DNA from 4 places in the Paenibacillus sp. G2S3 genome. Region 2 is predicted to be linked to each of the others. Evidence: predicted binding sites of a transcription regulator. Region 2 holds the regulator's gene; each other region holds the start of a gene.
The links. The regulator Rex, encoded in region 2, represses fermentation and respiration genes when NADH is low (regulators of the CRP and FNR family bind a similar motif). The targets are predictions, from matches to a motif close to TTGTGAAATATTTCACAA.
Positions count from the first base shown of each region.

Region 1: QNH28_RS11450 (helical membrane plugin domain-containing protein) is a predicted target of Rex. The motif match lies at 3,432-3,449, and genes of this name have one in related genera.
Region 3: QNH28_RS02055 (flavocytochrome c) is a predicted target of Rex. The motif match lies at 2,351-2,368, and genes of this name have one in related genera.
Region 4: QNH28_RS29390 (cytochrome ubiquinol oxidase subunit I) is a predicted target of Rex. The motif match lies at 3,002-3,019, and genes of this name have one in related genera.

Region 1 is NZ_CP126095.1:2,662,493-2,670,015, reverse strand. It holds gene QNH28_RS11465 (YhfM domain-containing protein) at 1-579, opposite strand, end outside; gene QNH28_RS11460 (SGNH/GDSL hydrolase family protein) at 845-1,480, opposite strand; gene QNH28_RS11455 (NAD(P)/FAD-dependent oxidoreductase) at 1,638-2,816, opposite strand; gene QNH28_RS11450 (helical membrane plugin domain-containing protein) at 2,856-3,299, opposite strand; gene QNH28_RS11445 (DUF2785 domain-containing protein) at 3,507-4,349, opposite strand; gene QNH28_RS11440 (nitroreductase family protein) at 4,614-5,231, shown strand; gene QNH28_RS11435 (DUF8426 domain-containing protein) at 5,339-5,962, opposite strand; gene dnaN (DNA polymerase III subunit beta) at 6,090-6,914, opposite strand; gene QNH28_RS11425 (DNA polymerase III subunit beta) at 6,939-7,220, opposite strand; gene QNH28_RS11420 (hypothetical protein) at 7,238-7,523, opposite strand, start outside.
Region 2 is NZ_CP126095.1:4,595,037-4,602,559, reverse strand. It holds gene panC (pantoate--beta-alanine ligase) at 1-669, shown strand, start outside; gene panD (aspartate 1-decarboxylase) at 662-1,045, shown strand; gene QNH28_RS20170 (tetratricopeptide repeat protein) at 1,157-1,813, shown strand; gene dinG (ATP-dependent DNA helicase DinG) at 1,950-4,811, shown strand; gene QNH28_RS20160 (redox-sensing transcriptional repressor Rex) at 4,943-5,596, shown strand; gene QNH28_RS20155 (amidohydrolase) at 5,583-6,884, shown strand; gene QNH28_RS20150 (cell wall elongation regulator TseB-like domain-containing protein) at 7,054-7,523, shown strand, end outside.
Region 3 is NZ_CP126095.1:453,393-460,915, forward strand. It holds gene QNH28_RS02040 (MalY/PatB family protein) at 1-145, shown strand, start outside; gene nhaC (Na+/H+ antiporter NhaC) at 229-1,716, shown strand; gene QNH28_RS02050 (RidA family protein) at 1,740-2,120, shown strand; gene QNH28_RS02055 (flavocytochrome c) at 2,385-3,935, shown strand; gene QNH28_RS02060 (ABC transporter ATP-binding protein) at 4,039-4,878, opposite strand; gene QNH28_RS02065 (ABC transporter permease) at 4,913-5,674, opposite strand; gene QNH28_RS02070 (thiamine-binding protein) at 5,671-5,964, opposite strand; gene QNH28_RS02075 (ABC transporter substrate-binding protein) at 6,075-7,124, opposite strand; TPP riboswitch at 7,285-7,395, opposite strand.
Region 4 is NZ_CP126095.1:6,650,468-6,657,990, reverse strand. It holds gene QNH28_RS29415 (MBL fold metallo-hydrolase) at 1-82, shown strand, start outside; gene QNH28_RS29410 (hypothetical protein) at 48-257, opposite strand; gene QNH28_RS29405 (S1C family serine protease) at 722-1,966, shown strand; gene QNH28_RS29400 (cold-shock protein) at 2,386-2,586, shown strand; gene QNH28_RS29395 (cold-shock protein) at 2,679-2,909, shown strand; gene QNH28_RS29390 (cytochrome ubiquinol oxidase subunit I) at 3,133-4,527, shown strand; gene cydB (cytochrome d ubiquinol oxidase subunit II) at 4,524-5,540, shown strand; gene cydD (thiol reductant ABC exporter subunit CydD) at 5,540-7,306, shown strand; gene cydC (thiol reductant ABC exporter subunit CydC) at 7,303-7,523, shown strand, end outside.

The DNA.
Region 1 (7,523 bases), 1.9 Mb from region 2:
GAGTGGAAAGCTATTCAAAGTTCTCCCTTGATCGTCGATAACTGTAAGCCCAAATCTGCCACTCCAATTTCTTCCCAACAACGGACCTGGTATTGTCCAATCCTCGCTGTATGTTCCATCTAAAAGCTGCAGATTCAAGAATCCCGTTCTATTAGTTAAGGGATAGAGATTATTATGTGATATCGTTACTGGACCTGTAACCTTAACAGAAGACTCCAGCGACTCCGTCTGTTCTATGTTCGCCTGATCTGCTGTTCCATAGATGAGTTTTCTGATTTGATCTGCGTTCTTCACCGGAATCGAGTAGCCCTGACCACTATTCTCAGCTGTAGTAAATAAACCTTTATAGCCAAGTTCATTACCTATTGCTATGTAATAATCCTCCGAGTAGCCATCACCATAAACAAGCTCCATATCGAAATCAGGAGCCCAATCTAGCTCACCTGATAATTTTTCACTCTTGTTCATAGCCTCCGAAAGCGCCTTAATCAGAGCGGAGTCCTTCAGTATTAGGGTCTCAAAATGTTCGGGTCGATCAACTTGGTTCTGATCACTAGTTGTTACAGGAGTTAAAGACACTCCGGCGATCCACCTTGCATTGATGAAGCCCACATCATTCTTACACCCGCTTAAAAGAGCAACCAAGAACAAGGGTACAACCCATAGTAATTTCCTAATGCGAACCACCTCCAAGAAAAGAAACATAACCTAATTATAACAGCGTCCATAAATATAAAGAAATCGACTTTCCGAATCACTATAAAAAAAGACTATAACCTGCTCCTTTAATGAGTGGTTCTAGTCTTATAAAATCAAGTAAATATGTAGTGATGTGATCAAACGATTAAGCTTGAATTGCCCCTACCGTCTTAAGCCAAGCCTCTGCAATAAGTGCATGGCCCGCAGGTGATGGATGTACTCCATCCGGAGCCCAATAAGCAGGTTCTGCTTTCACGGATGCCGCAGCAAACAGGCCATCCAGTGGAACAAGCAATGCACCATATTCACGTGCCAGTTCACGAACGATGTGAATTTTAGGGTCCAGATCCTGGCGCCAAGTTCTACGATCTTCTGGGACAGGCAACACGAATGGCTCTATTAAGACTAAATTAGCAGCCAGCGAATGCTGCGTACGTTCGATCAGGTCACGATACGCAGCTTCAAATTGTTCAGGCGTTGTTTCCTGACCAGAATCAAAGCGGCGCCAAGTGTCATTTATCCCAATATATATGGACACCCAAGTCGGCTTCAGATTCAGGCAATCCTTCTCCCAGCGTTCCTGCAAATCTACTGCACGGTTGCCGCTAATGCCACGATTATAGAACGTAAGATTCTTCTCAGGATATAAATGCCCCAGACGAGCGGCGACCATCAATGCATAACCTACACCAAGCGATGAAGCATCTTCATAGTTACGACCCCAATCCGTAATGCTGTCGCCTTGAAACAGAATGACATCGTTTTGTCGGAATAACATCATGTAATCCTCCTCTATTCCCTTTTGTTAATATTAGCCAATCTATTATATCAAAAAACAATGAATACAGCCTACTAAAAACGTTGATAATAATGATGGATAATCCTTAAAAACATAAAAAGAACCTGCTCAAATCTGAGCAGGTTCTCCAATACTAAAATTAATAAGCTAAGCTAAACAATCCTTTTATGTGGGACAAGTAACGAATATTACTTGCTTCCTTCATCAAGGTTGCAGGTAATCCTTTTAGCGGAGTTGAGCTAGCACCAACAATAGCTACACCGTCTTTACGGCCTAAGCTCGCAAGCGTACCTGAGTTGATCGGACTAAAGGATTCAAATGATTTATCCTTCAAGTATGCATAAAGATTGTACCCGATCAATTCACCCATTTGCCAAGCGATTTGTGCAGTTGGTGGATATGGACGACCATCTTCGGCAAAGACAACTGCGCTGTCGCCAGCAACGAATACATCTTTGTGTGATGTGGATTGCAAGAATTCATTTACCGTTGCACGACCACGGTTCACTTCAAGACCGGACTCACCAATCAGTGGATTTCCTTGTACGCCACCCGTCCATACGAAGGTGTTAGCAACAATTTTTTGACCGTCTTTCAAGTCAATTACATTATCTGCCACATTCGTAACAGGTAGACCTGTCAAGAATTGAACACCACGTTTTTCTAAGCTTGCCACTGCGCGTTCGATCAGTGCATCTGGCAATACTGGAAGAATCTTAGGACCTGCTTCAACCAGCATCAGTTTAATTTCTTTAGGATCCACGCCATATTTCTTAGTGAGCGTTGGCAACACATCAGCGATTTCACCAACAAGCTCAACACCTGTTAAGCCACCGCCGCCGATTAGGATGCTTGCATCCGCTGGATTTTTTGACTTCGCATATTCACGGATACGCTCATCAATATGACGATGAATTCTGTTAGCATCTGCTGCCGATTTCAATACCATGCTATATTGCTCAAGACCTGGAATGCCAAAATAAGCCGTAGTGCTTCCAAGACCCACAACCAAAGCATCGTAGGACAATGTCACACCATCAGATAGTGTAATTTGTTTGTTCTCAACAGAAAAAGAATTAACCTTTGCAATTTTCAGGTCGATATCTTTACCTGCAAAAAGCTTAGCAAGTGGCATAGCAACAGCACCTTCTGCAACACTACCCGCTGCAAGACGATGCAATTCTGTAATAATTTGATGAGTAGGATATTGATTAACGACTGTAATTTTAGCTTCGTCTTTCTTCAGGTACTTGCGTACAGTTAAGGCGCTTAGTAGACCACCATAACCCGCTCCTAGAATGACAATATGTTTAGACATGATGTTTCCTCCGTCCTTACGAATGAGATATAAAAAATATTATTTCTGCTGACTGCGTTCGCCGGCAACTTGAAGATAAGCATTTACGAAACGGAAAAGCTTCTGTGCTTGAGGATCTTTCATCATCTTCATAAGACCAAATACACCGATCACATCGTTACTTTCATTCGCACGGTCCTGTGCTTCAATCACTGTAGCTGCCATGTTCTTCGCAGAATGCACAACAGGTTCAGCAAGTTCTTTAATTGCACTTACCGTATCACTTTTCAAGACTTCATCCGCAGCGACAGTTTGAACAAAGTCATAGGACTTTGTGAGCACGCCGACAAGCTCTGTTAATTTTGGCAACTGTTCCACTAAGACAGTTAACGATTCCTGAACTTCAGGCTTCAATAGCTGCTCTAGAACATTCATTTGTTCTTGAGTGACAGCTAATTTTGGTGATTCTTGTTCAGGGGTTGTTTGAGTGATTGTTTCTGACATATCCGAATCTCCTCTGCAAATAAACTTTGCTGCATAATAGTAATAAAAAAATAATAACTTATAACGCCATATTTCTATTATAGCACTTATCAAGTTATAAATGTCACAAAGTTTTTGAATTCCTCTAAAGTTTTGTGATTTTTATTACATTAAAATAAATTAGTCATAATTTTCGATATTATTTATACACCTTAGGTGATTAAAAACTTAGGGTGTAAATTTATTTAAAATCATCTCCGCTTTCACTAAAGCCTCGACCATATCCGGATTGTTATTCATGGGCAGCAATCTAAAATACAGAGATCGAACGAAATTTTTGGTGTTCGCACGAGCAACGTACTGGCCGCGGCTTCTCGGCCACCCCCCACATTGCTCTAAGTTGCCGATCCAGTCGACAATAGACTGTTGTGGAAGTAAATGATGATCTACGATTGTAGCTACAATCGTAGCGATCCGTTCATCTTCTTCGTCGCTAAATATGTACTGCTCGTTGTAAAGCATCCTTTGGATGACTGCCAGAACCTCTTCCCGGATTGGCGCATCACTCTCCGAGCAGAGTACCAGTTCATCCAAAGCATCTGCTCCATGAGCTGCAGCGTGTGCCCAGCCTTCTTCTGGCATAAATCCCCGTAAATCCTGTTCTTCCTCATAATATCTAATCAGAGCTTCCTTCACATTTGTAAACTCAGCGCTATCTAAAAAAGCCTGTTCCCTATGCCGCTGAAGAATAAGCGCAACGACCAGCACCGAAAATGTTCTTGTGAACACAGCCTGATCTTCTTTACTGCCAATGTGATAGAACAAATGCTCCTCGTCTAGGAGAATTAAGAGAAGTTCTCGAAGCTCTGCATCTCTAAACCATTGTTTCTCTTTAATCCATTTGTAGAAGGTAGAATAGATCAAGTCATCTCGTAGCTCCGGCAGTGGATCTCCTATGTACTCAAGCATCAGCTTCACATAATCCCCTAGCTGCTCCCCACTTCTAAGCTCGTAATCATTCTCTTCAATTCTTTTCAGGTCTATTATCAACTGCTCTCTAGTATCGTTCAACATTCCCACCCTTTCATTAATAAAAGAAGTTTAAATTTTTCATATCCTAATATCCTAATTTACATCCTAATATTTTACAACATAGTATTTATTCTTCGCACACTCCAAAATACTTAGATAGCTGAATCTAAATGAAGTGAATTTAATTATTGACGAATATAATCAACTGTGATATTTTGAGTTAGTAACTAATAGTTAGTTTATTTATAAATATCACTTGTTTATAATTAACAAGCAAATACATAACATATGGAGGAATAACTCATGAGCGCTTTTACAGATTTGATTGAATCCCGCAGGTCTGCTATGAATTTTGTTGAAGGGGTAAAGATCCCTCAGAATGAACTAGAGGAAATGTTCTCGTACGCCAGATTGGCACCATCGGCTTATAATCTTCAACATACCAATTATAAAGTGGTTTCTGATGAGAATTTAAAAGAAGAGATTCGTAAAGCGGCATACGGTCAATATAAAATCCACTCTGCCTCAGCGGTAATTGTAGTACTCGGTGATAAGAATGCTTATCTGAAAGCTCCAGAAATCTTCGGAGGACTTAAAACTTTAGGGGCTATGAGTCAAGAGGATTATGATGCTGAGATAGAAACGATTAACAATGCATACAGAGGAAATGATGCTTTCCAAAGAGATGAGGCTATACGGAATGCCTCCCTGTCTGCCATGCACTTCATGCTGATTGCCAAAGATAAAGGCTGGGATACCTGCCCGATGATCGGCTTTGATCCGGAAGCCATTCAATCCACTTTAAATTTACCCGATCATATGGTACCTGTTATGCTGATCACAATCGGCAAAGACAAGAAACATAAGATCAGACCACGTGGCTATCGTAAGCCGGTCAATGAATTCGTAGAATTTATCTGAGTACCATACGAAGATAATAGTAAATATGTCAAAAGCGTTCCATCCGATGTTTGAATCACGGATGGAACGCTTTTTAATGTGTATATGGTATCTGAAACCTATCTCCACTACTTAGCATATTGAAGAATTGCAATCGCGGCTCGTTCCCGTCGTTCGGCATCCTCACTGACAAGAGCTTCCTTCAAAATACCGAGCGCCATAGATAGTGTCTCTTCATCCACATGCACTCGATTACTCACCGCTTGCTCTGAATCAGACGAACCTGTAATCCACAGATCCACACGAGCACTAGGCATCGGCCCCTTATACTGTTTAACCGCACTACTGTCGCTAAGAAACTCTTTTATCCCAGCTTTTAGATCGATTATAGGAAGACTCTTCAACCAAGTTACACCACGTCGATGGCATGTACCGATGTCTGACGCGTCAAATAATTCATTGTAAAAATAATCGCCAAGATCACCTAGATGTACCCAATCTCCATCACACACCAGCACATAATCGCCATCCTGCATCGTATGTACGAACAGTTGAATGGCTTGCATATGTTCTGTAAGCTCCAGTTCACTGTATTTGTAAGTACGAAGCAACCGATCACGGATTTCCTCCATACTAATGTTCTCCAAATCTCCAATTCCCGGGTAGCCGATACTCACATAATTATCCTCTAAAAATGCAGTGATTCGTTCGGTCCCCAGCAGTTTTGATTCTATTTTAAACAGATTCATCATTCAATCCTCCAAGTGTTTTAATGAAATGTTTTACAGCAAAGAGAACTCTTCTTAGCAAGCTCGATTTTGTCTTCTTACCACAGATTCGCAGTTTCGCGCCATAGTTAGTTTGAGCACTGGGCAATCCTCAATCCTGTGTCCTCATAGGTGTGATTAGGAAAAGAGTCGATGAAGTCATGTCTACAGGCTGTATCACCAGTGGTCTTTCCTTCCCAGCAAACTTTATTCTAAGATTCTCACTGTCTATCGCACGAAGGATATCCCTGAAGTACTTCCCATTAAAAGACACCTTAAAATATTCACCTTCCATCTGTTCCAGCGGAATCTCCTCCTTAACATCACCAACTTCTGCGGACTTGGATATCAATTGAAGTTTATGGGCAGGAAGTACACTTAGCGTTACATTTTCACCAGCCAATATAGACACACGTTCAACAACGCGTAATAAGACGCCTGTATTTACTATGACTTCGGAGAGGTGGGATGGGGGAATTAAGTTTTTGATGGATGGGTAAGCGCCTTCCAATAGAGCAGACTGAACTGTTAGTCCGTTGGAAACAAATCTAATCTGCTTATTACCAATTTCTATTTCGGTGGTGTTGTTTTCTCCCTCGGATAACATTTTAGAAAGATCGTATAGGGTACTGCCTGGGATGACAACATTTAAGCTAGTAACCATAGGAATATCCAAGTGCTCGATATGCTGTGCAAGTCGAATGCCGTCCGTCGCGTTCACACTAATCGAATGATTATCAATTTGTAGAGAAACTCCTGTTAGTATGGGTCTAGTCTCAGAAGTGGAGACAGCAAAAACAACCCGCTTTATGATTTGCTTTAAAAGAGTATTATTCATGCTTATCTTTTGGGTAAGCGGATGATCTATGTAATGAATTCTAGGAAACTCTGTGGCGTCCATTCCACACAAACGAAATCGTGTATTTTCTGATTGAATGCTTAGCGTTAATGACTCTACAACTTACAGACGAATCCTTCCAGAATCAAGCTTACGGATGATCTCGTAGAAGTAACGTGCAGGTACAACAATTTCACCTGTTTTTTCCACTGTCAGCTTTTCTATTTCCACAGGAATCTTATTTTCGATGGTCATACTTATATTACTTGCTGTTAAAATCAGGCCACTAGCTTGGGCTTGAATTTTTATTCCCGAGAGTAAGGGTATGGAGCTATTCGCAGATACAGCCTTTAATACAACCTGTAATGCAGCGCTGAGTGAATCTTTAGATACATGGAATAGCAAAAAACTCACCTCTCTCTTTAGGATTCCTTTGAAAAATGAGACTCAATAATAGTACGGAACACTTGGGAGCGAGATAAGTTCTGATCCACACAAGCGCTTTCAATCTCCTGCCATATTTCCTCTGTTAACGTCAAAGATACCTTCTTAGTCACACCTATGCTTTTTCTGCCTGCTCCTTCTCGAAGACCTCCCCTTGTAAAAAGAAAACCTAATTGCCCGTCTTTCGTAGATACCCCTACTTTGACTTTATTCTTGCTATCATGTTTGGTGTTGCCCTTGATTTCACTTTTGATATCGTCTTCA
Region 2 (7,523 bases):
GATGAAGAGCGTGATTTGGAGCTGGCGGAACGCGAAGGTGTCGATATTGTATTTATCCCCAGCGTGGAAGAAATGTATCCGCAGCCTACCCGGACGACTGTCTCGGTATCAGAGCTTACCACTCGACTCTGTGGGGCATCCCGCCCTGGGCATTTTAATGGCGTAACAACAGTCGTTAATAAACTGTTTAATATCGTACAGCCAGATTATGCTTTCTTCGGACTAAAGGATGCTCAGCAAGTAGCTGTACTCCGCCGAATGGTGTCCGATTTGAATATGAATGTTGAAATTGTGCCTTGCCCCATCGTTCGTGAAGGAGATGGACTTGCACTTAGCTCACGTAACGTATTCTTATCTCCAGAGGAACGTACTCAAGCACTGGTGTTATCTCGTTCCTTACGTGAAGCACGTCAGTCCATGGAAGAAGGAAAAGTAAGAACCGTTGCTGAAGTACGGGAATTGTTGACATCGGTTATTTCTAGCTCTCCTTTAGCAGTCATTGATTATGCGGAAATATTGACATTCCCTAATCTGGAAAGCTTGGAGAACGAAGTTTTATTAACGGATGTAGATGGGGAAATTATTATAGCGCTTGCCGTGAAGTTTGGCAGAACGCGCTTAATTGACAATAATGTATTTATTCCAAAGGAGGTTGCCGCTCTTGTTTAGACATATGATGAAATCCAAAATTCACCGCGCGACGGTGACAGAAGCGAATTTGAATTATGTGGGGAGTATTACCATTGATGAGAATTTAATGGAAGCGGCAGATATTCTTGAGAATGAAAAAGTACAGATCGTGGATAACAATAATGGTTCACGTCTAGAAACTTATGTCATTCCTGGGCCTCGCGGCAGTGGTGTGATCTGTCTGAATGGTGCAGCTGCACGACTTGTTCACCCGGGTGATACAGTAATTATCATTTCATATGCGATGTTGTCTTCGGAAGAACTCGAGTCGCATAAGCCAACGGTGGTATTTGTGGATGAGAATAACAGACCCGTGAAGCTGGCTGATCATGAACTGCATGCTACAATCGCTTAAATTTTAGACTTACGCCATGTAATGAATGGCAGGGATGAAAGACCCCGTTCTCGCAGAAAATGAAGTCAGGCAAGCTGAACTGATTTCATCTTCAGTAAGGGGGGATAGCCCATGTTTCAACATTTGTTTGCTGAAATGAACAAGGTGCTTCAGGAGATCGTTACAGATTACCCTACAGCGGAGGGTGCCCGCCGGAATGAGCTTTTATGCAATTATAATATGCTGCATCGACTTAGCGATAAAGTGATGGATGAATGGCTGGCCTTTGCAGAGAAGCTAAGCCACTTTCGTGAAAGTGTAGATTTTACGACTGTGGTCGAAGAGGAAGTGCCAGAGCAGGAAGCACCCGAGCAGGAAGCACCCGAGCTGTGCATGGATACTTTTGTTAGAGGTCAGGGGTATTATAAGCTGCTGATGTATGGGAAATGTATTGAGCAGTTTAAGGAAGTTATCTTGCAATATCCGGATAGCTTGGCTGCTCGATTATATTTAGCCATCTCTTACCTGCAGGAAGGGGATGGGGAAGCTGCTTGGAGTCATCTGAACCATATGCTCGGTTTGATACGGGAAACCAAGCTGAAGGCAATGGTTTATAACGCTTTAGGTTGCATCCGGGCCTCTCAAGAACGTTTCAATGAAGCGCAGGAGCTGTTTGGCCTTTCTTTGCAGCTTGACCCGGCACTTCCTGAACCAACCGTTAATTTGGAGGTTTGCCGCCGCCGAGGAGGTAAGCTTCATTTCGGAAATCAGCTTGTTTCATTATTGTAAATTATTACGTTTACGGTTTATTATTCTGCATTTACATTCAAGCGATGCATCCCCTGAACCTGTGGTGTGCATCGCCTTTTTTCGCAACTTCTGTTATGCTGATTAAGAGTCTCAATTGAAAGGGAATAGAATTATAATGAAATTTGCCGTGCTTGATTTTGAAACAACGGGAACCCAATCCGTGGGTGAAATTATCCAGGTTGGCCTTGCAATTATAGAAGAAGACCGGTCCATCTCCCGGGTATATGGTTCCTATGTCAAGCCCGGAACGCCGATACCTCCTTTTATAACTGGTCTGACGGGAATTACCGACGATGATGTGAAGGATGCACCTGAGCTGGATGAGATGATGATGGAGCTTGTTCCACTCTTGGATGATGTTGTGCTTGTAGGGCATAATGTCGCATTTGACTTCCATTTTTTGCAAAATGCTTTAGACCGATGTGGGTATTTACCATTTCAAGGGCGGATTTTAGATACGATTGATTTTCTGAAAATCTGCTTTCCTTCCCTCACATCCTATCAACTAGGGTCAGTCAGTGCACATTTTGGCGTGACGCATGATCGTCCGCATCAGGCAGACAGTGATGCACTCGCAACTGCTCTTGTATTACTGAAATGTCTGGAGGAGCTCTACGATTTGCCTCTGCTGACGATCCAGAGACTCTGTGAGCTGTTTACGGAAGAGGATAGTGATCTGGGTTGGTATTTTGATGGTCTGCTGCGTGAACGGGAAGCGGAGACGCTTCAGCCCGAAGGTGATCTGACCTTCTATCGCCAACTAGCGCTTGCTGTAGGAGACTGGAATGAATTAGCTCCACCTAGGGACGAGCATGCTGAGAATCCGCTGCAGAATTTATCTTTTACAGATTATATGGATGAAGTAACTAAAAGGCTTAAAGATACTTTGCCACAATATGAGAGCCGAGAAGCTCAGGATATTATGATCAATGAGGTGATGACGGCACTTGCCGAAGACAAACATCTATTGATCGAAGCAGGGACAGGAACCGGCAAATCGCTTGGTTATTTGCTGCCTGCCATATACCAAAGCGTACGCTCGAATGAAAAAGTCATGGTCAGCACTCATACTATTAATCTGCAAGATCAATTGCGTGAGCGTGATATTCCTTTGTTAACGCAGGTAGTTCCTTTTCCATTTAAAGCTGCAATTTTTAAGGGCAGAGGGCATTATTTGTGTCTTCGTAAGTTTGAACATAAAATTAATAAAAAAGACTTTATAAGTCCGAGGGAAGATGCGCTTACTGCGGCTCAGATGATCGTTTGGTTGACACAAAGTGAATCAGGAGATGACGAAGAGCTCAATCTAAGTGGTCGTGGCGGAGATTTCTGGGAGACGGTGGCAAGCGATACCGATTCTTGTCTGGGCCGTTCGTGTCCTTGGTTCCGTAAGTGTTATTACCACCGGGCAAAACATGAAGCTGGTATTGCTGATGTGGTCATTACGAACCACTCTAAGCTGTTCGCAGATGTTAAGGCTGGGCACCAGCTACTTCCGGCTTATGAACATCTTGTTATTGACGAGGCCCACCATCTGGAGGATGTGGCTGGCAAGCATTTAGGCATGCATATGAAGCATTTCACGGTTGCACATACACTTTCGCGTCTTTATAAGGATAGTCGAAATGGCCAACTTCCTACGCTTCGCCAAATGCTTCAGTCATCAGGCAGTGAGGAAGCTTCTGAATGGAGTGGAGTGATCGATAGAATCTATCCGGATCTGCTTACCGTAAAAGAAACCTGGGATCTACTTAGTGATAAACTATTCAGCCTCTTGCCGGAACGTAGCGATGCAGCGGCGGGAGAAGCTGGACAGTTAGTCATGCGGTTACTTCCTACCCGTAAACCGAATGATTGGGATGAATTGGTTGCTTTAGAGAATACTATGAATCTGACATTAAGCGAAATTATCCGTAAGGGTGATAAAATGCTTAATGAGATGCGTGACCAAGAAGGTCAATCTTCCTCAGATAGTCTAGTTACCGATATTAGCGGCTTATTTAAGGATTTAGCTTCTATACGTGAGCAAGTTCGGTTTTTTATGGGATTAAACGACGAGAATGTAGTATATTGGCTGGAGGCGAATGGAAATTATCGCAGTAAATCGCTACAGTTGTATGCCGTTCCTGTTGATGTTAGTACTCAGCTTAAGGAGCTGTTTTTCGACAAGAAGAAAAGTATCGTGCTAACCTCGGCGACACTCTCTGTCGATAAATCGTTCCAGTTTATGATCGATAATCTTGGATTAAATGAGGCTGCCGAAGAAGGGCGATTGATGACATCATTACTCCCTTCTCCATTTAAGTATCGGGAACAGGCACTGCTGGTTATTCCGCGGGATTTCCCTAGTGTGAAGGGTAGTGTGGGAGATGCTCGATTTGTCGATACACTCGTACAGTCGCTAGCAGAAGCAGCTATTACAACACGTGGGCGGATGCTTGTCCTGTTTACTTCTTACAAGATGCTACGCCAGGTTTATGATCCTCTCAAAGAGGCTCTAGCCTCACAAGAGATCACGGTGCTAGGGCAAGGCGTGGAAGGTGGTAGCCGCAGCAAGCTGATCCGCCGTTTTCAGGACAGTGCAGCCTCTGTACTGTTAGGAACAAGCAGCTTTTGGGAGGGTGTAGATATTCCAGGTGAAGCATTAACATGCTTGGCCATCGTGAGGCTTCCATTTCAACCGCCGAATCACCCCCTAGCGGAAGCGAAGTCTGAGTTATTACAAGCCCAGAAGAAGAATCCGTTCATGAAGTTGTCTGTTCCTCAGGCGGTTATACGCTTTAAGCAAGGATTTGGAAGACTGGTGCGGACAGCGCAGGATCGGGGTATTGTTATTGTGTATGACACAAGGGTGATCGAATCCCACTATGGGAAGTATTTCCTGTATTCGTTGCCTGGCCCGAAAATGGAGCATATGCTTACAGATCAAATGGTTCCTCGTATAGCGGAGTGGTTGGAGGACGGAGGCGTTTCTTGAAAAGGGCGTCTTCCCTATAATTAATCACTCTACAATGAAGGGCGGTATAAGAATACCGCTCTTCATTGAGACGAGGTGCAGAAATTTCGATAGGATATGAACAGAATATTACTTAAATTAGGAGGTAAATTATGAAATCGGATAAAATATCAGAAGCCGTTGTTCGCAGACTTCCTGTGTACTTGCGTTTCTTGAATGATCTCCAGAAACGTGAAATATTAACCGTTTCCTCACAAGAACTAGGGCAAAAACTTGATCTGAATCCTGCTCAAATCCGTAAAGATTTAGCTTATTTTGGAGACTTTGGTAGAAAAGGTATTGGGTATGACGTAACTTACCTTATTGAGAAAATTCGTCATATTCTGAAGCTGGATCAACAACTGAATGTAGCTTTAGTTGGTGCCGGTAACCTTGGACATGCATTATCTAATTACAATGCTTATCTGAAAGATACTATGAAGATTACCGCAATATTTGACTCTTATGCGCCTAAGGTTGGGCGTAAAATCAACTCTCTTACCGTTCAACCAATGGAGGAGCTAGGTCAGACGGTTCGTGAGCAAGGTATTCGAATTGGGATTATTACAGTGCCTGATTCAGAAGCGCAGAATGTAGCAGATATTCTTATTGAATCTGGCATTGAGGCAATTTTGAATTTTGCGCCAGTGATTCTTAAAACACCACCGAATATCCGGGTTCATGCTGCCGATTTTACAACGGATTTGCAAAGCCTTGCTTATTACTTGAAAGACGGAAAGGAAGAAAGCGGAAATGAAGAGCAATAAAACGATTATCAAGGGCGGGCGTTTTCTTACTCCGGGAACGGATGAGCCGGTTCTAAGTGGATATATGACTATTGAAGATGATTTGATCACTTACATAGGAAAAGAAGAGCCTCTAATGGAAGATGGTGTGCAAGTTGTTGATGGCAGTCGTCTGCTGTTTATGCCAGGTCTGGTAAACACACATGGCCACGCCGCAATGTCATTACTTCGTGGTTATGGAGATGATTTAGCCCTTCAGGTGTGGCTTCAAGAGAAGATGTGGCCGATGGAAGCGAAATTCACTGGAGAAGATGTATACTGGGGAACCTCCTTGTCGGTTCTGGAAATGCTAAAAGGTGGTACTACAACCTTCTTGGATATGTATGATCATATGGACCGAGTAGCAGAGGTAGTCGAATTATCAGGCATCCGTTCCGTACTGATGAGAGGCGTAATTGGCTTATGCCCAGAGGAAGTACAAAATCACAAGCTTGCGGAAGCGATTTCTTTTGCACGAAATTGGCATGGTAAGGCTGATGGTAGAATTACGACGATGATCTCGCCACACGCCCCATATACTTGCCCACCGGACTTCTTTGTTAAGTTTGTACAAGCGGCACATGATTTGGATTTACCGATGCATACCCATATGTCCGAGACCAAACGCGAAGTGGAGCAGAATGTGGTGGATTACGGACTTCGGCCTGTAGCGCATTTAGAGAAGCTTGGAATGTTCACACGTCCGTCTATTGTTGCACATGGCGTTCATTTGAATGATGAAGAGATCGAGATACTGGCTCGTCATGATGTAGGCGTGTCTCATAACCCAGGAAGTAATCTGAAGCTGGCTAGTGGAGTGGCGCGGGTTACGGATCTTCTAAAGGCTGGTGTGAAGGTGTCACTGGGTACAGATGGTGCGGCAAGCAATAATAACCTGGATATGTTTGAAGAGATGCGTCTTGCAGCTCTCATCCATAAAGGTGTAAGTGGTGATCCGACGGCTGTTCCAGCTCCGGAAGCGCTGCGTATAGCTACAGAGTATGGCGCAAAGTCTATCTTTTTAAATGATGTGGGTAGACTCGCTGTTGGCATGAAAGCGGACTTTATCGCGATTGATATAGACCAGCCGCATTTGCTACCACACACAGATCTGTTGTCTCATGCTGTATACTCTGCCAGCGCCAAGGACGTTGAGCATGTATGGGTGAATGGTAAACAGGTTGTAAAACATGGAGAATGTGTAACGCTAGATGAGGAAGCAATCCGTCGTAAGGCGCAAGAATCATTTGATGGACTGCTTAAACGATAGTCTAAGATCATAACGAATAACTGAAAGGCTGTGACTTTCTGCGATTGCAAAGTTACAGCCTTTTGTGTTTCTGATAATTAGATCATTGAATTGGATATGAAACTTTGGATAAACACACAGGTGTGTTATATAATCAAAAAAGATATATTACTAGAAAGGGAGCTGCACCTTGAAGAAAAGGAAAAAATGGATCCTCCTGGGGTCAGTTCTGATTCTGCTCCTTCTGTTCGGACTTATCCAGTTCTATGCTTATATTATGAAAGATCAATGGAACGAGCGAGATATCGCTAAGGATGTCGCCAAAACGAGTGCTGGTCTAACAGAGGTAACTAAAGCGCAAAAATCCGTGTGGGATGAAAATGCGGTGTACTGGGTCTTAACAGGGAAGAATGAAGCTGGGACCGAGTTGATGGTTTGGGTACGTTTTACTGTAGACGGGAAGATTGCTGAAGACACCGATTCAGTATTTGCTGAGGAACTAAGTAAAGGGACTTCTGAAGCGAAAATGCGTAGCCTTATAAAAGCCGATCTTCCGGACATCAGCATTGAGCGGTTGTTGCCAGGAGTATATAACGGAGAGTATGCTTGGCAGCTTTTTTATAAACAAAGCGGTCGGTACTATTATCAATTTTATCGGTT
Region 3 (7,523 bases), 2.6 Mb from region 2:
GTCGGATGCGAAGGTTAGCGTGAGCTTTGGAACAGGTTTTGGGGCATCAGGAGAAGGCTTTATTCGCTTAAATATCGCAACGCCACTACCCATGTTGCAAGAAGCTTTTCATCGGCTGTACCGAGCTTATCCATTAAAAAATTAAAATAATAAATAACGCTTTATTAATGACCTTGAAAGACCTCGTTAGTAGCTTTTCTCAGATCCGTATCAAGGGGGAAAATAACCATGTCCAAATCAGAATCACCAAGAGTCAAGAAACAGCCGACGATGTTCTTAGCACTATTACCGATTATTACGATGATTGTGCTACTTAGTTTAGGGTATGTGTTGTTTGAATTACCACCAGAACCACTTATTATTACCTCTGCGGTAGTTGCTGGTATTATCGCGATTATTCTTGGTTATAGCTACAACGACATACTAGAATCTATCGCTGGTAAGATCGCGAAGACGATGCCTGCCATTCTTATTCTGATCATGGTTGGTTTTATGATTGGGGCATGGATGGTTGGTGGAACGATCCCGATGATGATTTATTATGGATTGAAAATCATTAGTCCACAATTTCTGCTTATTACCGCATTTATTGCGACAGCTGCCGTTTCGCTTTGTACGGGCACATCTTGGGGGTCAGCGGGAACGATCGGGGTTGCCTTTATGGGCGTTGGCGCGGGTATGGATGCAAACCTAGCAGCAGTAGCTGGTGCTGTTGTTGCAGGTGCTTATTTTGGTGATAAATTGTCACCGCTTTCAGATACAACGAATATTGCCGCGTTAGCAACTGGTGTCAATCTATATGAACATATTGGACATTTATTGTATACCACACTTCCTTCTTTTATCGTTGCAAGCGTTGTCTTCATTATCACAGGTCTAAACACAGATGCTGCAGGTGCTATTGTTCCAGAGAAGGTTGGAACGATTATGGGATCATTGGATACAATTTACGACTTTAATCTGCTGCTTTTAGTACCTGTATTAATCATCTTGTATGGTTCGATTGCGAAGAAACCGACAATACCGGTCATGCTGATCTCTTCAATGTTCGCTATGGCTAACGCACTTCTATTCCAGGGCTTTACGCTGAATGATGTCGTTTCTTCTGTTGTTAATGGATTCAATATCTCCATGGTTCAAGTAGCTGGCTTTGATTCTGCCAACGTTATTGAAGATGTACCCCGTCTCTTAAATCGTGGCGGAATGAACTCCATGATGGGTACACTTCTCATTTGCTTCTGTGCAATCACGTTCGCTGGAACCATCTCTCTGACGAAGTCCCTGGAACTGATTGTTAATAAGCTTTTGAAGTTTGTCCATTCCACAGGATCTATGATCGTAGCAACCATTGTTACAGGTCTTACGATGATCGGAGTTACAAGTAACGGTCAGGTGTCCATCTTAATGCCAGGTGAAATGCTGCGTGAAGCATATATCCGTCGGGGCTTGCATCCAAAGAACTTGGGACGTACCATCGAGGATTCAGCGGCCATTACCGAGCCTATTCTGCCTTGGACAGCTGCAGGTGCTTATATGGCGGGAACGCTGGGTGTTGCAACATTAGACTATTTACCTTGGGCTGTTCTATGTTGGACAGGAATAATCTTTGCGACGATATGGGGCTTTACGGGATTCGGTATCGCGAAGTTAACGCCAGAGCAACAGGCAGAAATGCTAAAGGAATATGACGGTAACACTAATAAACAAGTTGGATAAAGGAGTCTTTTAGAATGACAAATATGCATAAAGAAATTGTAATAACAACGGATGCACCGGATGCAATTGGACCTTATTCTCAAGCTGTAAAGCTTGGGAACGTCCTATATACTTCAGGACAACTCGGACTAGACCCGGTTAGTGGGACTTTTCCTGCTACGGTTGAGGAACAGACGGAACGGTCGTTGCTGAATGTCAAAGCCCTACTGGAAGCGGCGGGTACAAGCATGGACCAGGTAATTAAGACGACCGTTTTCCTAAAGGATATGAATGATTTTCTTAAGGTGAACGAGATTTATGGAAGGTTTTTTTCTCAGCCATACCCTGCTCGCAGCGCTGTTGAAGTAGCACGTCTGCCTAAGGATGGGCTCGTAGAAATTGAAGTTATAGCTTATATACCATAAGAGAGCAGACATTAGTGGGTACTACCCAAATTTGTATTTCAAAACGTTGATTAGGAAATAAGTCAGAAAGCCGCCCTGGATAGGGCGGCTTTCTTAATTGTGAGCAGAGTCGTAGTTGAAATTGAAAATTTTCATGAAAATTTAAAGTGAAAATATTCATGAAAATGTAACAGTAACCATAACTAATTACATAAAGAACTTCCCAAAACAGTATCTTTGCGTTATCATATATGTGAAAACATTCACAAAAGGGGCGTTATAAAGATGAAGAAGACATCAAGTGCTGCTCTTATTCTCATTCTCTCTGGCATGCTCGTGATCGCAGGCTGCGGTAACAGTAATAGCAACACTACAGCTAGTAGTAATGGCAACGAGAACAAGAGTAAGGTCAATGAGACGGTTAACAATGATAAAGCTGAAGCCGTATCAGGCGCATCAGAGGCTAGCTACACACCAATGGATCAATTAAAAGATAATTATGATATCGTTATTGTTGGTGCTGGTGGTGCGGGAATGTCTGCTGCACTGGAAGCTAAGGCTAAAGGCTTGAACCCGGTTATTTTAGAAAAAATGCCGGTTGCAGGCGGTAATACAAGTAAATCTTCGTCGGGGATGAACGCTTCTCAAACGAAATTCCAAAAAGAACAAGGCATTAAAGACAGCAATGATTTGTTTTATGAAGAGACACTAAAAGGCGGCCACGACACGAACGATAAAGAGATGCTTCGCTTCTTTGTGGACAATTCTGCAAGTGCTATCGATTGGTTGGATTCGATCGGCATCAGACTGAACAATATCACAATCACAGGCGGTATGAACGAAAAACGTACCCACCGTCCAGAAGACGGCTCTGCGGTAGGCCAATATCTTGTCAAAGGATTGGTTAAGAACGTACAGGAAAAAGAAGTTCCATTGTTTGTGAATGCAGATGTGAAGGAAATTACCCAAAAAGACGGTAAGGTTGACGGAGTAAAGGTACTCTTTAACCAGGCCGATGAAAAAACCATTACAGCGAAGGCAGTTGTTGTAACAACTGGCGGTTTCGGTGCCGATATGGATATGATCTCTAAAGTCAGACCTGATCTGGAAGGATACGTTACGACTAACCAGATCGGCAGCACCGGCGACGGTATCAAGATGATCGAGGCACTAGGTGGAACCACCGTTGATATGGATCAAATCCAGGTTCACCCTACAGTTCAACAAGAGAAATCTTATCTGATCGGGGAAGCTGTTCGCGGCGAAGGTTCTATCCTCGTGAATAGCGAAGGTACACGGTTCGTAAACGAATTGACTACACGTGATAAAGTTACCGAAGCGATCAATGCACTTCCTGAAAAGGCGGCTACTCTTGTCTTTGATTCCGGCGTCAAATCACGCGTTAAAGCAATTGAACAATATGATAAAATGGGCTTCGTAATCCAAGCGGATACCATCGAAGCATTGGCGAAAGAAATCGGCGTTCCAGCGGATAAGCTAAAATCGACACTTGATACTTGGAACAGCGCGGTTAAGAACAAGAACGATGCTGAATTTGGCAGAACCACAGGGATGGACAACGACTTGTCCACAGGTCCTTATTACGCAATTAAGATCGCACCAGGGATCCACTACACCATGGGCGGTGTGAAGATCAATACGAACACAGAAGTATTAAATAAAGACGGTGCTGCTATTCCTGGTCTGTTTGCAGCAGGTGAAGTTACAGGTGGATTGCACGGTCAAAACCGGATCGGCGGTAACTCTGTAGCAGAGATCATTATTTTCGGCCGTCAAGCAGGGATTAAATCTGCTGAGTTCGTACAAGCGCAATAAGATACTAATTGCATAATCTGGTTAAAACAAAAGAACCGCTTGGGCTAATAGAAGCCCGAGCGGTTCTTTGTTTGATCTCTCATTCAGGTGAGAGGAGTGATCTCTATTCAGAAGGCTGCTTTCCGCTTTTAGCTTGTTCTTCTCGCATCCATTGTGACAGCTGGCGTTTGAGTTTAAGAAATTCCGGTGAATCTGTAATCTCATCACGGCGCGGACGCGGAAACGGTACATCTACAGTATGTAAAATAGAGCCGGGGCGACCCGAGAATACATAAATACGATTCGAGAGCAGCAACGCTTCTTCGATGTTATGGGTAATGAACAGCACGGATCGGCGATTTTCCTCCCACAATTCGAGCAGCCAGCGCTGCATTTCACTGCGAGTTAGTGCATCCAGTGCGCTGAAAGGTTCATCGAGCAGCATCAGCTCCTGCGGAGCGAGCAATGCTCTGAGAAAAGCAGCACGTTGCTGCATCCCACCAGACAGCATATGCGGATAAGCATGTTCAAACCCGCTCAAGCCAACTTTGGCCAGCCATTGTCGTGCTTCCTCACGAGCTCCATCATGCAGTGCACCTTTGATTTCACCCGCGAGCAGTACATTGTCTTCAATCGTCCGCCAAGGAAAAAGTGCAGGCTGCTGCGGCATATAACTAATCTCACCACGTTGTCCCGTAACGACCTTACCGTTCATGAGGATCGTTCCCGCATCTGGCTTCACAAGACCGCCGATCATATGGAATAAGGTGCTTTTTCCACAGCCGGAAGGACCAACAATTGAAACGAACTCTTGCTGCTCTACCTTAAGAGAAACGTTGTTCAGCACGTTCGTCTCACGGCGACGATGGGTGAAGGACTTGGAGATGCCGCTTACTTCAAGAGCAGGTGGTGCAGCAGTATGAGCTTCAGGAGAGCTTATGATTTCAGTTGTTCTTTGTTGCATTTGCGTCGCTTGAGACATACAGGCATCTTCCTTTCTATGAGCTACGGCGCGGTTTCCAGCGGACTAACCATTTTTCCAACAATGCGATAATAGCAAAAAGCACGAGACTTAAAAGTACAATAATAACAATAGCAACAAACATCCGATCCGTTCGATAAGCGGATTTCTGGAGGAGCATATAATAGCCAATCCCTTTATCCGCGCCAATCCATTCTGCGACCACGGCTCCCATAACTGCGTAGGTGGCGGATATCTTTACACCTGAGAATAGTGCCGGGATAGAAGACGGAAGCTCCAGCTTGGTGAAGATTTGCCACTTGCTTGCGCCCGCCATTTTCATATAATTCATCATGACCTGATCACTTTGAGACAAGCCGCCCATTGCAGCGACAGCTACCGGGAAGAAGCATACCAGCGTAATCAGCACGATTTTGGGCAAAAGACCGAAGCCGAACCAGATGATAAGCAGCGGTCCGAGTGCGATAGAAGGAACATTTTGACTCAGAATAATGAGTGGATAAAAAGCCCGTTTGGCCCAAGGCAAAAGATGCAAAAGTAGAGCAACAATCAAGCCTACACCTGTACCAATCGGAAAACCAATTAAAGTGAGTCGCAGCGTAGCCATCGTATGAACCCAAAGACCAGAAGCGTTACTGGTAGATTCGCGAGCAATGTCAGCAGGACTCGGAAGAATCCATGATTCGATATGGAATAGAGATACAGATAGCTGCCATACAGTTAAAAAGAAGACGACCGCCACAAGGGGCGGCCATATTAGCTTCCAGGTCGATCTCACGGCCGATATTTCTCCGTCAATTTATCCATGCTGATTCCGGTAGGATTATGAGCGATTTTGATCTGCGAAATCACGCTTGGACTACCTGCTTCGATTAGCGCCTCCTGCATTTGACGCACAACCTCCAGCAGCTCGCTAAGCTCACCTTCCATAGTGGTTTCCAGCGGATTCACTTGGTGTTTAACGCCGGACTTCTGAATAACTTCAATCGCTTTATCTACGTAGGGGATGGAGTCCTCATTGTTTGGAGTCTTAGGAATTACTTGAATGCTTAATAATGTGTTAGCCACAATAATCAATCCTCTCATTTTATAAGGTAGTTAAAAAGTCAACTTTGATAACGAAGTAATTCAGGAAGCAGACTCGGCGTCGAATCTTGAACGAACTTGGGAAGTCCGGTCTACTCCGCCGGTAAAAAATCATTCGTGAATGCACTAGCTGCATCCAGCGGTTTATCCAGCAGCTTCAGATCATACATCCAGTCGCCGTAATTCTGCCAGACCTCGGTTTTTTGCTCGCCCCAGCGGGGTGCATCGTCCTTGTATTTCGGGCTGAGCCATTTTTGGCTAGCTAGGACAAGCTCGGTATCTAGATCAGGCACAGCTTTAGATAATGTAGCGGCTGCCTCTTCCGGATGATCAATAGCATACTGATACCCTTTTGATGTAGCTTTCAGGAAAGCCTTCACCAAATCTGGATTCTCTGTGATCTGCTTCTCGCTCGTTGTTAGCACAGGCGTGTAATAATCAAGCTGAGGCGCATAATCCTTTAAGTACAGCATATCCAGAGGTTCACCACGCAGTTCAGCCTCAATACCGGTCCATGCGTAGAAGATCCAAGCGAAATCAATGTCGCGTTTTACGGCTGTAAAATAATCTGCTTCCCCAATACTGATTAGCTTCACCTTTTTCACATCGCCACCAACAGGGTCCATGATCGCCTTCATGGCTGCTTCTTCAGCAGGAGAGCCCCAACCGCCGTAGGTTTTACCCTCAAAATCTTTTGGTGATTTAATATTGCGGTCTACTGGAGCGGCGAATCCCGAAGTATTATGCTGAATAATGGCTGCAATCGAGACAAGGGGAACGCCTTGTAGACGGGCTAGAGTCAATCCTTCCTGAGCGCTGATCCCAAAAGCAGCTTCGCCAGAAGTAACCATGGTATCGGAACCCGCGGCGCCAGGTTGAACGATTTCTACATCCAGACCTTCTTCCGCGTAATAACCAAGATCCTTGGCTACGTATAGACCGGTGTGGTTCGTATTCGGTGTCCAATCCAGTGCAACCTTAACTTTGGTAAGCTCTTTCGGAGCATTTGATCCGGTCGCTGCATTCGATTCCGCAGCATTTCCTTTGTTTCCGGCTGTATTCCCATTGTTGCTGCCGCATCCAGCAATCGCAAGAATGAGCATACAGATGAGGCTCAGCATGAGTGCTTTTTTGAGTTGCATGTTTTCTTCTCTCCTTTAAGGTTGCCAGATCCCGTCATCCAACATGAATCATAAAGTGTAGTATGTACATTTCTTCTACATCTTTTGTGATCTACACAAAAAAAGCGCCCCGAGTGATCGGGACGCTGGCTTGGCGCTAGGTTAGTAAAGGTCACAGGGACCAAAACCAATTGGCGATTCCTACGCTGGCATTATCCAGATCAGGTATAAGGGTCAGTATCTTGTGGGATACAATCTCAGCCGGCCAATTCCAGCACCCCTGGTTCTATGAAGTTAACGGGTATTTCCACGTGCAATATAAGCAAGTATAAGTGTTGTACCTATACTTTATATCTTATATTTCTCGCATACGGTGTATTATAGACGGCTGTTCTCGGAATGTCTAGTAGCACGCTCCTA
Region 4 (7,523 bases), 2.1 Mb from region 2:
CTTCAAGGATAGTGAGTTTAAGCTTTGCGATACGTATTATGATCAACCTACGCCATGGGATAAGTTGAGCCAGTTGTCATAAGCTGATCAAGCTCGGCAGTTTTTTGTTCTAATTCTTGGCGGGAGATCAGCCCTTTATCGATCATTAATTCGATCATAGCACTGAAGGCAAGGGTCATATGGTAGTGTTCATCCTTCAAATCACCAAGCTTACCGATAAACTCCACCAGATCCATACTTGTGGAAAAAGAGTTCATAATTATACCTCCTAATGTAGTAAAAACAGAACTGGAGCTGTAAAAAATTCGCAGGCTTTTTACCTCAGGAAAATCACGAATTGAGGGTTGCCTGTGATACAATTATAGACGTGATAAGCAAACTCTAAATTCAAGGAACATTTCTATTAGTGTAGTCTTTTAAGTTACAAAATATTCCTAGTAGAGAAGATATATTGAAAGATTCTAAGTTTCTTTCGATTAACTGAAACTATTGTGTGGTTAATGGATAAAGTGAAACTTTTTAATGATTATTGGAGTCTAAAGGATACAGAGATACATGCTCAAATATAAGAATATATAAATTTTGTACCTATAAGTTCTTATATTTTACGAGAAACGGTTGTAATAAAGGGCGCTGCAGGCGTTTATGCTTGGAACGTGATTGCTAGAGGTTCAGGTTTTAGATACTGTGAACGGTTGGCAATAGAAGGGGGAGATTTTCGGTGGGATTGTTTGATGACGATTTCTATTCAACTAAAGTATCACGGTCCAGAGGGGATGAAGCATCAAAGGGATCATTTGCTAACCGCAAGCATTCTGTGCGAAGATCGCGCAAGGGCTTATCCACTTGGCAAATATCCGCCGTCTGCTCCTTAATAAGTGCTGTAGTGGCAGTGTTTTTATTCAGTGTGCTTACTGGACAAGTGAGTCACGAAACTGCTCCAAAGTCGGTAGTAACAACTGGGGAGGTTGCCCCAAGCAGTGATCCGTTTGACCGTATCATTCAAGCCGCTGCTACGGTTCGTCCTGCAGTAGTAAGTATTATCAATCATAAAGAAGATAATAAAGAGTTGAACATTCTGGATGAGTCAGCATTAGGGTCTGGAGTGATTTATAAAAAGGTAGATAATAAAGCATTTATTATTACTAATAACCATGTCATCGAAGACTCCGGCAATCTTGAGGTCGTAACAGTGGATGGTGAGACACGTAAAGCTACACTCGTTGGAACGGATAAAGTGAGTGACATCGCGGTTCTTTCTATTGACGCCAAGGGTATTAATACAATCGCAGAGCTCGGGGACTCCTCGAAGCTTCGTCTAGGTGAAACGGTCATTGCCATCGGTAACCCTCTAGGACTTGGGGACACACTAACTTCGGGCATTGTCAGCTATACTGAACGGAAGGTTCCCGTATCCTTGAATCAGGACGGTGTATATGATTGGGAGCAAGAGGTCATTCAGACCGATGCGGCAATTAATGAAGGCAATAGCGGTGGGGCACTTGTGGATTTGGATGGTAAAGTCATCGGCATTAACACGATGAAAATCTCGGATGCAGGTGTAGAGGGGCTGGGGTTTGCTATTCCAGCTAACCATGTCATAGATACCGCTAATGAACTGGCTGATAAAGGGCGTATTGCTCGTTCCTACTTAGGCGTATATTCCGTAGATTTAAACAACCCTTACGTTCCTCTCGCAGAGGACCAACGCAAGGAACTGAACCTACCGAATAATGTTAAGGATGGGGTAGTCGTTCTGGATGCTGTTGGACCTGCAAAGGAAGCTGGAATACAGTTTAATGATGTAATTACGAAATTTAATGATGAACCTATTACATCCACGCTTTCCCTTCGCAAGTATTTATATAATCAGACAAAGATTGGTGAGGATCTAAAGATTACCTATTATCGAAATGGTAAAGTCAATCAGACGACAGTTAAACTTCTTGAAAAACCGGAGGAATAATATGCTGGAAGTCGGCATATAATGATATAGCAGTAATGACAAGTAGAGCGGACTACCCCTTCGGTTGAGAAGGTAGAGCTTCCTGAAATAGTGATACTCTGTATCGCTATCGGGGATTTGTTTCTTCTAAATTTTTCATAAATATGGCAATTATAAGCTGATTTAATGAATTTTGGGCTGACTGGCAACCCTTACATTGGAAGGTAATACTTATTAGGGTAGAACCGGATATATACGGATGCCAGCTTGCCTTTGCTAATCAGGTGTGGTAATATGATATCAATCATACATTTAGTCCCTAATTTTCGCATTGAAAAGGGCTGCTATATTTGGTAATACAACCTTTTTCAATGTGTGAATTTTTTCTTTGTTTGAAGATAAAAAGAACATATTAATTTAAATTTGTGGAGGTAACACACATGCAAACAGGTACAGTTAAATGGTTCAACGCAGAAAAAGGATTCGGTTTTATCGAAGTTGAAGGCGGAAGCGACGTATTCGTTCACTTCAGCGCAATCACTGGCGACGGCTTCAAAACTTTGGACGAAGGCCAACGCGTTGAATTCAACGTTGTTCAAGGCAACCGTGGACCACAAGCCGAAAACGTTGTAAAACTGTAATAATAGAAGAAACCGTCCCAGCTTGTGAAAGTTGGGACGGTCTTTTTATATCTAGTTAGTCACTATTGACTTACAGGATGGGAGGAACGGCAATGAACTACCGGAAGAAACCTTTGGAAGAAATACCGGAAGAAAATACCGCGATTTGGGCGTGTACCAATGATGGATGCAACGGATGGATGAGGGATAATTTCGCATTTGAACATGCGCCTTCTTGCCGTCTATGTGACTCTCCAATGGTTCGCAGCACGAAGATGCTACCACAATTGCTTAATTCGAATGGCGATCTCAAATCGCTGAAGAAGGGTATTTCCATTACCTAACCAATGCCTTTATGAGTCAAGCTTGTTATAGAGCAGTGAACAACTTCAAGACGGTCAAACCGTCTTATTTTTTTTGCTTTTTTTAAGGTAAATTGTGATTTTTGTCACAAATCATTTGAATTTCACCGTTAAATGCACCCCTTTGTGTGACTTTTATCACAAAAAGAGCTTTAAATTTTTGACACAATATAATTAACGAAAAGGGGAGAAGGAAGGGAAAAATATGGATACAGTAATGCTGTCGCGTATACAATTTGCGTCGACGACAATATTCCACTATTTCTTTGTACCGGTATCAATCGGACTAGCGCTCTTGATTGCGATCATGGAGACCATGTACGTTAGAAAAGGCAATGAAGAGTACAAAAGAATGGCGCAGTTCTGGGGAAAGCTGTTTCTCATCAACTTTGCAGTAGGGGTAGTTACAGGGATTTTGCAGGAATTTCAGTTCGGGATGAACTGGTCTGATTATTCACGTTTTGTGGGTGATGTATTCGGGGCTCCACTTGCAGTTGAAGCATTGGCAGCTTTTTTTCTGGAGTCTACTTTTATTGGAATCTGGATATTCGGCTGGGACAAAGTGTCCAAGAGAGTGCACTTGTTGTCCATCTGGCTGGTAGCATTCGGTACGATGTTATCCGCATTCTGGATCCTGGCAGCGAACTCCTTTATGCAGCATCCTGTGGGATTTGCGATAAATAATGGACGTGCAGAAATGAATGATTTCTTCGCGCTCATTACGAACGGACAATTGCTGGTTGAATTTCCGCACACGGTTCTTGCTGCGTATGCAACAGGTGCCTTCCTTGTAACGGGTATTAGTGCGTATAAGATATTGAAGAAACAAGATGTATCTTTCTTTAAGAAATCTTTTCAAATTGCAGCAATCGTAGGGATCATTTCTTCGATTGGTGTAGCGGTGGCAGGTCATGCGCAAGCACAGTATTTGGTTGAAACTCAACCTATGAAGATGGCGGCTTCCGAAGGATTGTGGGGTAAGAGTGGTGACCCGGCACCTTGGACTGTATGGGCAAAGATTGATCCTGAGAAGCAAGAAAGTTCTGGAGAATTTCAAATTCCGTATATGCTGAGCTTCCTTTCATACAGTAAATTTTCCGGTGAAGTTAAAGGTATGCTTGAGCTGCAAGCTGAGTATGAGCAAACCTATGGCCCCGGTGACTATATTCCGCCTGTACGTACGACATTCTGGAGTTTCCGGATCATGGTTCTAGCAGGGACGCTAATGATTGTACTGGGTATGTACGCAATGTATTTAATGTGGCGCAAAAAGATGGACCGTCCAAATACTTGGTTTATGCGGTTTATGTTATGGGGACTATTGCTTCCTCCAATCGCGAATACAGCGGGTTGGGTCATGACCGAATTCGGGCGTCAGCCATGGACGGTATTCGGACTGATGACAACGGAAGACAGTGTGTCGCCTAATATTACGAGTGGTCAGGTTCTATTCTCTGTTATTTCTTTTACAGCGATTTACGCCATTCTCGGATTAGTTCTAATTGGTTTGTTTATGAAAGTGATTAAAAAAGGTCCTTATGCGATGGATAACGATCACGGGGATTCGCATGATCCATATAACGAGGAGGGCGCCCAATGATTTCTCTTAATGAATTGTGGTTTGTGCTCATTGCAGTTCTGTTTATAGGGTTCTTCTTCCTGGAGGGTTTCGATTTCGGCGTAGGGATGGAAACACAAATTCTCGCTAAGAATGATACTGAGCGCCGGATTCTGATTAACTCGATCGGACCCTTCTGGGATGGAAATGAGGTATGGCTAATCACAGCCGCGGGTGCAATGTTTGCGGCTTTCCCTGAGTGGTATGCAACATTATTTAGTGGATTTTACATTCCTTTTGTCTTCGCTTTATTAGCTTTGATTGCACGTGGTGTTGCTTTTGAATTTAGAGGTAAACGGGATTCCGTAGCTTGGAAAAAAACTTGGGATGTGTGTATCTTTTTCGGCAGCTTCCTCCCACCGTTCCTCCTTGCTGTGGTGTTCGCCAGCTTCATCAAAGGTTTGCCGATTGATGGGGATATGCAAATGTACGCAGGTTTTACAGATATCGTAAATGTGTATACCGTAGTAGCTGGTGTGACTGTTGTCCTTCTTTGTTTGGTACATGGTCTCATGTTCACAACGTTGCGTACAGTGGGAGATCTACAGGCTCGCGCTCGAAAGATGGCGCAAAGATTGCTTTTGCCACTTGGGGCTTTATTGCTTGCTTTCGTGGTAATGACTTATTATATGACTGATATTTTCGAACAACGTGGTTTAGTTCTTATGATTATAGTAGCGCTGGGAATTATCGCGTTCATATTATCGGGTTATTTCATGACGAAGAAGAAGGATGGCTATGCTTTTGGTATGACAGGAGCGGTAATAGCATTGTCCGTAACTTCTATCTTTGTAGGACTATTCCCACGTGTTATGATTAGTTCAATTGATCAAGCTTTTAATTTGACAATCACCAATGCGGCTTCGGGACATTACTCTTTAAAGGTAATGACGATTGTGGCACTGACCATCCTTCCATTCGTATTGGGATATCAAATTTGGAGTTACTTTGTCTTTCATAAACGCGTTCACGAGAAGGAGCATCTTGAATACTAATGGATAAAAATTTGCTTGGGTATAAAGGAGTTAAGCCGGTCTTTTTGATCGTTGGCCTCCTTACCCTGGTGCAAAGCATGTCCATACTTCTGCTGGCCAAATGGCTGGCAGAAGTCATCTCTGCGCTATTTGCGGGAGAACCTCTGAAGGAACAATGGGCTACTTCGCTATTGTTCCTTCTTGCATTTCTAGTGCGCCATGCTTGCGCCATGCTGATGAGCCGTATCTCTTACCGCTTTGCGGAAGCAACGGGCAGCAACATGCGGAGGGAAATGATGGATAAGCTTTTCCAGCTTGGACCCAGAATGGTGGGCGGGCGTGGAACCGGGGATCTTGTTACACTAGTGTTGGAAGGCGTAACAAAGTTCCGCACATACTTGGAAGCGATTATCCCTAGAATGGTAGGGATGTCAATTACACCGATTTTGGTACTTATTTATATCTACACGATGGATACCGCGAGTGGAATTATTCTTACGATCACCATGCCGATTATTATTGTTTTTATGATCTTGATCGGGATGACGGCTCGTAAGCAGATGGACCGTCAGCTGAAATCTTATCGCACCTTATCTAATCATTTCGTAGACTCCCTCCGTGGGCTAGAGACGCTTAAATTTCTGGGCCGCAGTCGTAGTCATAGCACCAGTATTGCGACGGTCAGCGATCGGTATCGCTCGGCGACGATGCGTACACTGCGAGTAGCCTTTTTGTCTTCGTTCGCGCTGGACTTCTTTACGATGTTATCAGTAGCTTCCGTAGCGGTAAGTCTCGGCTTGCGTCTGGTCAACGATCAGATGACACTGGTTACGGGCTTAACCATTCTAATTTTGGCGCCGGAATATTTTTTGCCTGTACGATTGGTAGGTTCGGATTTCCATGCTACTCTCGATGGGAAGGAAGCCGCTGAGGCAATGAAGAGCATTATAGATCAGGATGAAGTGAAAGCTGAAGTAGTAGGCTCTAATGGTAACCAAGCATTGAAATCAGCATCGAAAACATCAGAAGAGATATTCACTTGGCATAAAAATAGCATACTTACATTAAATGATGTCAGTGTGAAATACGAGGAAGCTGGTCTTTCTTCGCTGGAAGCGGTGAACCTGCAATTTAAAGGAGCAAGCAAAATTGGGATTATCGGAGAGAGTGGGGCCGGTAAATCTACACTAGTCGATATCTTGGGTGGTTTCTTACACCCTACTTCAGGAAATATCACAGTAAACGGTACAAAGGTTAGCGCATTAACGGATGAGGCTTGGCGAAAGCAGACCTCGTATATCCCGCAGCGCCCTTATATTTTTAGTGGTACATTGGCTGATAATATTCGCTTCTATTACCCTGAAGCTTCTATGGAAGCTGTGGCTGCAGCTGTGAAAGCTACCGGATTATCGGAGCTGGTGGCAACCCTTCCGAATGGCTTTGATGAGATGATCGGCGGCGGAGGTCGTTCGTTCAGTGGTGGGCAGGAGCAGCGGGTTGCGCTGGCTCGAGCTTTACTCAGCAGTCGTCCGATTATGTTATTAGATGAGCCAACGGCACATCTGGATATTGAGACGGAATATGAGCTGAAGGAGACGATGGTGCCTCTTTTTGAAGGAAAGCTGGTCTTTCTGGCTACACATCGCCTGCATTGGATGCTTGATATGGACATTATTGTAGTAATGAAGCAAGGACAAGTGGCAGAAATCGGTACCCATCAGGAGTTGCTTGCCCGCAAGGGTGCGTATTATGAGTTGATTGGGTCGCAATTGGAGGGAATCCATTGAAACGTGAAGGATGGTTTGCTCCTTATGTATCGTCATATTTTTGGCGTTTTGTGCTTATTATTGTGCTTGGGGCGTTGACGATTTTTACAGCCTCATCATTAATGTATACTTCAGGATTTCTGATCTCAAAAGCGTCTACACCCGTCGAAAATATCCTAATGATCTATGTACCGATTGTGGGTGTGCGTACGTTCGGAACGAGTCGGGCTGTAATTCA